DNA from 2 places in the Bartonella sp. HY328 genome. Region 2 is predicted to be linked to the other one. Evidence: predicted binding sites of a transcription regulator. Region 2 holds the regulator's gene; the other holds the start of a gene.

Region 1 (4,349 bases), 1.1 Mb from region 2:
AAAACCGGCAAGCACATTAATAAAGGTTGTTTTGCCGCAGCCAGATGGTCCTGTTACGGCTAGATGCTGGCCGCTTTCAAGCGTAAAATTGGCAATATCAAGGGCTGGCGCTTCAAGACCAGAAAATTGAATTTCTAAATCTATTATATCAAGGGATAACATTTTATACCTGTCACTTAAGCTCTATTCAACGCGATATTGCGCATCAAGCAGGCGTAATTGGCTCACAAAGCCAGTTTCTGGATCCGTCCATGAGCCGACATCAAGGCGGCCAGTGACGACAATATTTTGCGAGGGTTGAACAAAGGTTTGCTTTTTATCCAAATAAACAACCACAATATTATCAGGCCAGTCTGAGTCAGAGCTGCAAAAAGGGCAAATGGACATGGGAATTTCAGTCAGCACAAAAAACTTGGCTTCAGCTTTTAATGGCGGTGCCATAAAGCCGCGCATATCAATTTTCTTTTGGTTAAGGTCATGAACTTTTTGGGAAAACTCCAGCCCAAGCACGGTTATTTTGCTATAAAGTTCGCGGAATTTTAATTCTTCCGACATTGCTGGGTTTATAAAAGCAATAAAACCAAGCCAGCTAAAAAATAGGTAAAAGACCCGTCTAAAAAAAGTGCGGTCCAGCATTTGGGTAATTCCTTGCCAATGAAATGGCGAATAATGCAAAAAAATGAGTCATTGAAGCCTTAGCAATGTTGCATATTACCCATTTATATTGGGTGCAGCATGCTTTAAACGACACTGCAAAGACGTGGCTGGACATAAAACCCAGCCACGCGGCGCATTAATCAAATGCCTATTGTAGATTCTGGCAGCAAAAGGCATTTGCCTATTGCGCGCTATTATTTGCTTTTGCCACCAAAGCCCAATGCATCAGCAAGAACTTTATAGACATCACTTTGCTCCATGTAGCCACGGAAGTTTTCTGATTGTGGACCTGTTGCTTGCAATACTACATCATCAACCGCATGGATTGCTGTGTCGTTAGAGCGTGGCAAATTACCGGCTCTAAAGACTGCACCAGGAACATCCTTATAGGCTTCATTGGCTACATATTCGCCTTTTTCATTTTTGACAGCGGGTACAAATGGGCCATCAAGCTTGGGGCGGAATGTTTCATAGTAATCAGGGAAGTTGCTAGAAAAGACCGCAAGGCGGTGGCTAACATCAACGCGGTCTGGGAAACCATCGCCATTGCTATCAACATAATTAGGGAAACCAGCATGCTGATAAACACCAACTTTTTCGCGCATTTCATCGCCAGCGATTTCATCATTTACTGTGCCAACAACAGAAATACCATGGGTATGATCGCCAGTCACCACAATTAAGGTATCTGGATGAGTTTTAGCAAATTCCATGGCAACGCCAATGGCTTGGTCAAATTCGATTGTTTCATAAAGAGCGCGATCCCAATCCATAGGATGAGACATTTTATCAATTGACGCGCCTTCAACCATTAAGAAAAAGCCATTTTCATTTTTTGATAAGCGCTCAAGGGCAACCTTAGTCATATCTACAAGGCCAGGTTGTTCTGGGAATTTTTCAACGGTACCTTTTTTTAGTTGTTTACGGTCAAGAACCGTATCAAGGTTGCCGGTATGGAAAAGACCAAGCAATGGGCCATCGCTGTCATTCGCGGCAAGCAATTCTTTTTCAGATGTTACCAATTTATAGCCAGCATCTTCAAATTTTTGGATATAATTGATGTCGTCTTTACGTTTTGAGCCATTGGTGGTTTTTGGCAAGAAGTAAGCAGAACCACCACCTAGCAGGACGTCAGGTTTAACATCAAGCAACATGCCAACAATTTCAGGCTTGTCATAACGGTTGCGTGTATGACTGACCACAGCAGCAGGTGTTGCATCCTCTACTTCGGCTGTTGTTACAATACCAAGCGACTTCTTGGTGGTGCGGCGTAAGGCCTCGGCGATGTTTTCAATGCGAGGATCATCAAGGCTATCAGCAGTGCGGTCAGCATAAACGCCAATTGCATTAACCGATGATTTGTGCCCAGTCATATAAGCAGACATAGTATTGGCACTGTCGGTTGCAATCGAATTAACCGCTGATGTGCCAATAAAGGCCATACGGTCAAGATCATCCATATTAAGGCGGCCATTGGCTTTGCCCTCGGTCATGCCTTTTGACATGATACGCGCACCAGTGCGATGAGCAACGGACATGCCATCACCAAGCAAGAAGATGACGTTTTTGGCTTTTGGCGTTGCAGATGCACCATAAACATGCCAATTAACGGTTTTTTCTTCATTGCCAGCTTTTACAACAACCTCATATTCGCCTGGTTCGCTAATTTTTACATTGCGAAGAATAAGGGCGGAACCAAGTTCCTTGTCGTCTTTGCCTTTTTCAACTTCGACAAATTCGCCTTTTTGACCAAGGGCAGAATCATAATCCTTGCCATTGATTGAAATAGAAATGTCGCCAGCTTTGATTTTATTGTCAAACTCAACCTTGAAATCAAAAGGCGAGTTGGCAAGAACTGTTGCACGGTCAATAGGATAGACGTTCGCAGCTGAAGCTGCCGACATCATAAATGTAGACGCAATAAGGGTAACTAATAAAGAACGCATAAGATAAGCTCCAAGTTTATCATGGGGCGGAAAATATGGAAGCTATGTTGCGGTAATGTTGCGGTTAGATGACAGTTTTATGACGATCTTTGATGTCAATTTAGTGTAAATGACGATAAAAGCCGAGGAAATGGCTAAGCTTTTTGTTGTTTTAGAATTTTAAATTTTTAAATATATTTAATTATCCACGAAATTATTCGCATTATTTCAATAGAATCGAAAAATTACTACTACGATGATGCTAAATGATGATTAATAGAGATTAAATGACAAAAATTATTAATCTATAATAAGTATATACTTAATTGAGGGACAGAATGGCTAAAAATACAATCGTTGAGCGGCGTACAATTGATGTTGTACCGGAAAGTGAGCGCCATGGCAAAGTTAGCAATCAGTTTACGCTATGGATGGCGGCTAATTTGCAGATTACCGCGATAGTTGATGGCGCGCTGGCTGTCGCCTTTGGCGCTGAGGCATTAACAGCAATTATAGCTTTGTTTATTGGCAATATTTTGGGGGGAATTGTTATGGCTTTGCATTCGGCGCAAGGCCCACATCTTGGCTTGCCACAAATGATATCAAGCCGTGCGCAGTTTGGTGTTAAAGGTGCCGTATTGCCGCTTGTTTTGGTTGTATTAATGTATCTAGGGTTTGCTGCTAGTGGTACAATTCTTTCAGGTCAGGCAATTAATCTAATCCTTGGTGTGCAAAATCCAGCCATTGGTATTTTGATTTTTGGGATTTTAACAGCTTTCATCGCAATTATTGGCTATAAGCTTATTCATATTATTGGACGGGTGGCATCAGTTATAAGCATTTTGGGGTTCATTTACCTTGGCTGGCGATTATTTGCCGATTACAATGTGGCAGATGCTTTTGGTAAACAACCTTTTACTATTGCTAGCTTTCTACTAGGTATGGCTTTATCTGCTGGTTGGCAAATGACTTACGCGCCTTATGTCGCTGATTATTCGCGATATTTACCATCAAATACCTCTGGGAAAAGCACATTTTGGATGACTTTTTTAGGAACGGTTATAAGTTCGCAAATTTCAATGACTTTTGGTGTTTTGCTCGCGGCACTTGTAGGAAATGAATTTAGATCAAATCAGGTTGTTTTTCTTGGTATTTTGGCAGGACCTGCTTTGGCAGCATATTTTGCTTATTTTATCATTGTAGCAGGAAAAATGACGCCTGCTTGTTTAAATGCTTATGGCGGTTGTATGACGATGCTAACCACAGTAAGTACATTTAAAAAAAATCAGCACGTATCGCCATTTTTACGGGCAGGTTTGATTATTGTTTTTGTTGCTATTTCCGTGATGATTGCACTGTGGGGCAGCGCTGATTTTTTGAGCAAATTTAAAAACTTTGTTTTGCTACTATTAGCAATGTTTGTGCCGTGGAGTGCGGTGAATTTAGTTGACTATTATTTAATTTCTAAAGAAAAAGTTGATGTGCCTGCACTTTATGATGCAAATGGTCGTTATGGCGCTTATGGGATTCCTGCGCTTGTTAGCTATCTTATTGGTGTCATTGTTCAAATACCGTTCTTTAATATGGCTATTTATGAAGGACCATTAGCAAAATTAATGGGCGGAGCTGATATTTCTTGGATTGTTAGCCTTATCGTTACTGGTGTGCTTTTTTATTTTTGGGGCAAAAAAACAATTAAAGTGCCCGATACTATGATTTTACCCAGTGAAAAATAAAATTTGTAAATTTAAAAAAGGCGGCGATTTT
Region 2 (4,349 bases):
AAAGCATTTGTAGGTAATTATCCCACAACTCCCCTTGATCCTGCAACAGCATTACCTATGCAAATTTATATGTGGGTGGATGGCGCGGAAAGAGGTCTTCAAGAGCGCGCTTGGGGTGGTATTATTGTCTTATTAGTTTTCATGATTATTATGAATATAACCGCAGTTATTCTACGCCGGAAATATGAGAGGCGTTGGTAATAATTATTTTATGCGCAAAAACTATGTTTGAAGTATTAAAGTGAATTTTTGACGTTAATTTTAGCCAGTTCGGGATACACTAAAATTATATGGCAAATAGACTTTTAAAAGGAAATGGCTGATGGAGCCCAAAATGAATATCAAAATGCGTGGACAAGATGTGCGGGTTTTTTATGGCGATAAGGAAGCGTTACACGGCGTAAATCTTGATGTGCCTGAAAACATGGTCACGGCTTTGATTGGGCCATCAGGTTGCGGTAAATCAACATTTCTTCGTTGCCTTAATCGTATGAATGATACGATTGAAGGTGCGCGAGTAACGGGTCTTTTAACCCTTGATAATGAGGATATTTACGATCCAAGCATTGATGTTGTTGAACTACGTGCAAGGGTTGGTATGGTGTTCCAAAAACCAAACCCTTTTCCAAAATCCATTTATGAAAATGTGGCCTATGGCCCACGTATTCATGGTTTAGCGAAAAATGCAGCCGAGCTTGATGAAATCGTTGAAAAAAGTCTTATTAAAGCAGGGCTTTTTGGTGAAGTTAAAGATCGCTTAAAGGAAGCAGGAACAGGGCTATCTGGTGGTCAACAACAGCGCCTTTGCATAGCTCGCGCTATTGCCGTTAGCCCTGAAGTCATTTTGATGGATGAGCCATGCTCGGCGTTGGATCCGATTGCAACGGCGCGTATTGAAGAGCTCATTGACGATTTGCGCCAAAATTATACAATTGTTATTGTGACGCATTCCATGCAGCAGGCAGCACGTGTTTCGCAATTTACTGCAATGTTCCATTTGGGTGACTTGGTTGAGGTTGGTGAAACTGAGATGATGTTTACATCACCTAAGGAACAACGGACTCAAGATTATATTACGGGCCGTTTCGGCTGATTTATAAGGGATAAAGCTCATGCCTACGCATATTGTTCGCTCTTTCGATGAAGAATTGCAGTATTTAACCCAACGAATTGGCGAGATGGGTGGCTATGCGGAACGCATGGTGGAACGCTCGGTCGATGCTATTATTCGTGATGACTTAATGCTTGCTGATGAGGTTGTAGCAGAAGATCGTATTCTTGATGAAGCTGAACGCGAAATTGATGAACGTGCAGTAACAATCATTGCTAAACGCCAGCCAATGGCGATCGATTTGCGTGAAGTTGTTGGCGCTATCCGCATCGCAGCTGACTTAGAGCGCGTTGGTGACATGGCCAAGAATATTGGTAAGCGTGCTGCAGCCATTTCTGAAAATCGTCAGCCAACTTCGTTTTATCGTGGTCTCGAAAACTTTGCGTCTCTGGCTGTAAACCAGCTGAAAGAAGTCCTTGATGCCTACTCAATGCGCTCGCTTGAGCGCATTGATATTGTGCGCAAGAAAGACGAGGAACTGGATGCTATCTATACATCCTTGTTCCGTGAATTATTGACCTATATGATGGAAGATCCGCGCAATATCACGGCTTGTACGCATTTATTATTCTGTGCCAAGAATATTGAGCGCATTGGCGACCATGCAACTAATATTGCTGAAACCGTACATTATATTATTAGTGGTAATTATCCAAGTAGTGAGCGACATCGGGAAGATTTAACCCACACTTTGGTGACGGAAGAATTGGACCATAAATAAGACTTTGGTTTGAGGGAGGGGATCTCCCCCAATTAAGAATTAAGGGTGACAATTCAATATATCAGCTTGTTAAAAATATTTGCATGAATATTCACCCTTGATAGGCCGAAATGATTAGATTTTTTAGACGTGATAACCATGGGGTGATCACGAACAATGGTGCTATGGCATGTCACAGCATATTTGCCTGTGATAAATTATATTTGGCATAGGATTATTGGACGTTTGATTAACCACTCATGGTTTTTTGTGAGGGACGTAGAAAATATGGCACGAGTACCAGAAGTTGCAGTTGTTGAAGATGAGGATGCACTAACAATATTGTTGCGTTATAATCTTGAGGCTGAGGGCTATAAGGTGCGGGTCATTATGCGGGGTGATGATGCGGAGTTTGAGTTGGAGGAAAACCGACCTGACCTTGTTTTATTGGATTGGATGCTACCGGGCCTATCAGGCATAGAATTATGCCGCCGCTTGCGCCAGCGCGATTCCACTGCCCATTTACCGATTATCATGTTGACGGCGCGTGGTGAAGAAAATGAGCGTATACGCGGTTTATCTGTTGGTGCCGATGATTATGTCACCAAGCCTTTTTCAATTCCCGAATTGATGGCACGTGTTAAGGCACTCTTGCGCCGTGTTAATCCAAGTACTTTGGCCCATGTTTTATCGAATAATGACTTAACTCTTGATCGGCAACAACACCGTGTTTTCTACAAGGATGTTGAAGTAAAGCTTGGGCCGACTGAATTTCGCTTGCTTGAGTTTTTTATGATGGCTCCGGGCCGCGTTTTCACTCGTACCCAATTATTAGATGCGGTATGGGGCAATGATAATTTTGTTGATGACCGTACGGTTGATGTTCATATTCGCCGCTTGCGTAAAGCAATTAATATTGGTGAAAAAGATCTTATTCGCACAGTGCGTGGTACTGGCTATTCATTTGGATAATAGTTTAGGAAGCAGATTTGATGCGTTAAAACTGTAAAATTTGTTTTAGAATTCGATTAAATTTGTGGATGTTAACTCTTTCTTAAACATAAGAACATGTTTTAGTGTTGGTTTTGCAGCACAGTGCTGTCATTAACTTTTATTTAGGAACATAAGGCCAAAATTGCGTATAAAGCGATTATATTGCGCTGATTTGGTGGTTTTTGTGACAAAATTGCCAATTTGCCTTTTTTTCGCCATATATATTACGATTGTGTAATCCGGCGCTATGCCTTGGATAAATTAAAGAGTGAGAAGTCTATTGCGGTTTTCAATTAAAGCGAAATGGATGGCACTGGTTGGAGTATTGCTTGCTCCGCTTGTTGTTACAGGTTGTTCCAATAGTGGTAAGAGTATTGCAAGCCTTGGTGGTGAAAAGACCTATTCTTACCCATTAAGTGAGCGCACTTGCTTAGAGCGTGCAATGTTCTTTGAGGCGAACCGTTCTAGCCGCGAAGGTATGATTGCTGTTGGTACTGTGGTTATGAACCGCGTTAATTCAAGTCATTACCCTAAGACAATTTGTGGTGTGGTTGGCCAACCCAAGCAATTTGCACCAGGTGTATTAACCCGCCCCATGAATTCCAAGGCTATGCCTGATGTTCAAGCTGCTGCAGATGCAGTATTGCGCGGCGAACGTCACCCAAAATTGAAGAATGCTATGTTCTTTCATACTGCTGGTCTTAAATTCCCTTATCGCAACATGCATTACACTTTGGTTGCTGGTGGCAATGCGTTTTACGAAAAACGTGGCCGCGATGGCAATTTGCAGCTTGCAGTTAATGATCAACCTTATAATGTTGCCTTGGCCTTTGCTCAAGAAAAGAGTGGTGCGGCACCGAAATTTGACCGCGTTATCCGTCAGGAAGCTGAAACACGCAGTGAAGCAATTTCAGTTGCACAAAATATTGAAACAGCTAAGCCGGTTACTATGCAGCAAGTTGCTATGCGTGAAGCTGCACCAACCATTAATCAATTACAAACTCCTGCAGTCCATAATGATGCAGTTGCAGCAATGATTGAGCATGTTCCTGTGCCAGTACCATCACCGCGTGCCGAGCATGAGGAAACTGTGGCTCTTGGCTATGCAATTCCTGAAGCCCGTCATGCTGATGTCATCGGTGCGATGCTATTACGGCAGCAAAACCAATAGACTTAAAGCATAATCGTAATTTATTTTTAAAAGGGCGCTTTAAGCGCCCTTTTATGTTTTCTTTTGATTTTATATGAAATCATTAAAAACTCTAGAAAATGCCAACATGGTAATTTTGGGCATCATTATTTTTCGACTTGATAGCTATAATGGGTTTTTATAATGGTTGGTCTTCGCTTTGGCAGACCGATAGAACATAACCATTACAATCTTCAAAATCGGCAGATAAACCGCCTGGAACTGGCGAAACACCATTAATAATAGTAATGCCTGCCTGCTCCAAGCCATCGACAATCTTATTAATCCCACCATTGGGTAAGTTAAAAACCGTAACCGGAAAAGTCGAGCCTTCAACTTCACCTTCAAAGAAAACC

The links. Region 2 encodes PhoB, which activates phosphate uptake and scavenging genes when phosphate is short. Its sites were predicted from a motif close to TGTCATNNANCTGTCAT; they were not measured.
Region 1: a site for PhoB is predicted at 2,672-2,688, ahead of N5852_RS11650 (alkaline phosphatase). Genes of this name have one in related genera too.

What each region holds. Positions count from the first base shown of each region.
Region 1 covers NZ_CP104883.1:2,732,295-2,736,643, reverse strand. Annotated here, with positions in the region: gene N5852_RS11660 (ABC transporter ATP-binding protein) at 1-162, opposite strand, end outside; gene N5852_RS11655 (hypothetical protein) at 184-555, opposite strand; gene N5852_RS11650 (alkaline phosphatase) at 852-2,603, opposite strand; gene N5852_RS11645 (purine-cytosine permease family protein) at 2,921-4,318, shown strand.
Region 2 covers NZ_CP104883.1:593,908-598,256, forward strand. Annotated here, with positions in the region: gene pstA (phosphate ABC transporter permease PstA) at 1-201, shown strand, start outside; gene pstB (phosphate ABC transporter ATP-binding protein PstB) at 335-1,093, shown strand; gene phoU (phosphate signaling complex protein PhoU) at 1,113-1,832, shown strand; gene phoB (phosphate regulon transcriptional regulator PhoB) at 2,100-2,783, shown strand; gene N5852_RS02465 (cell wall hydrolase) at 3,112-3,975, shown strand; gene N5852_RS02470 (VOC family protein) at 4,133-4,349, opposite strand, start outside.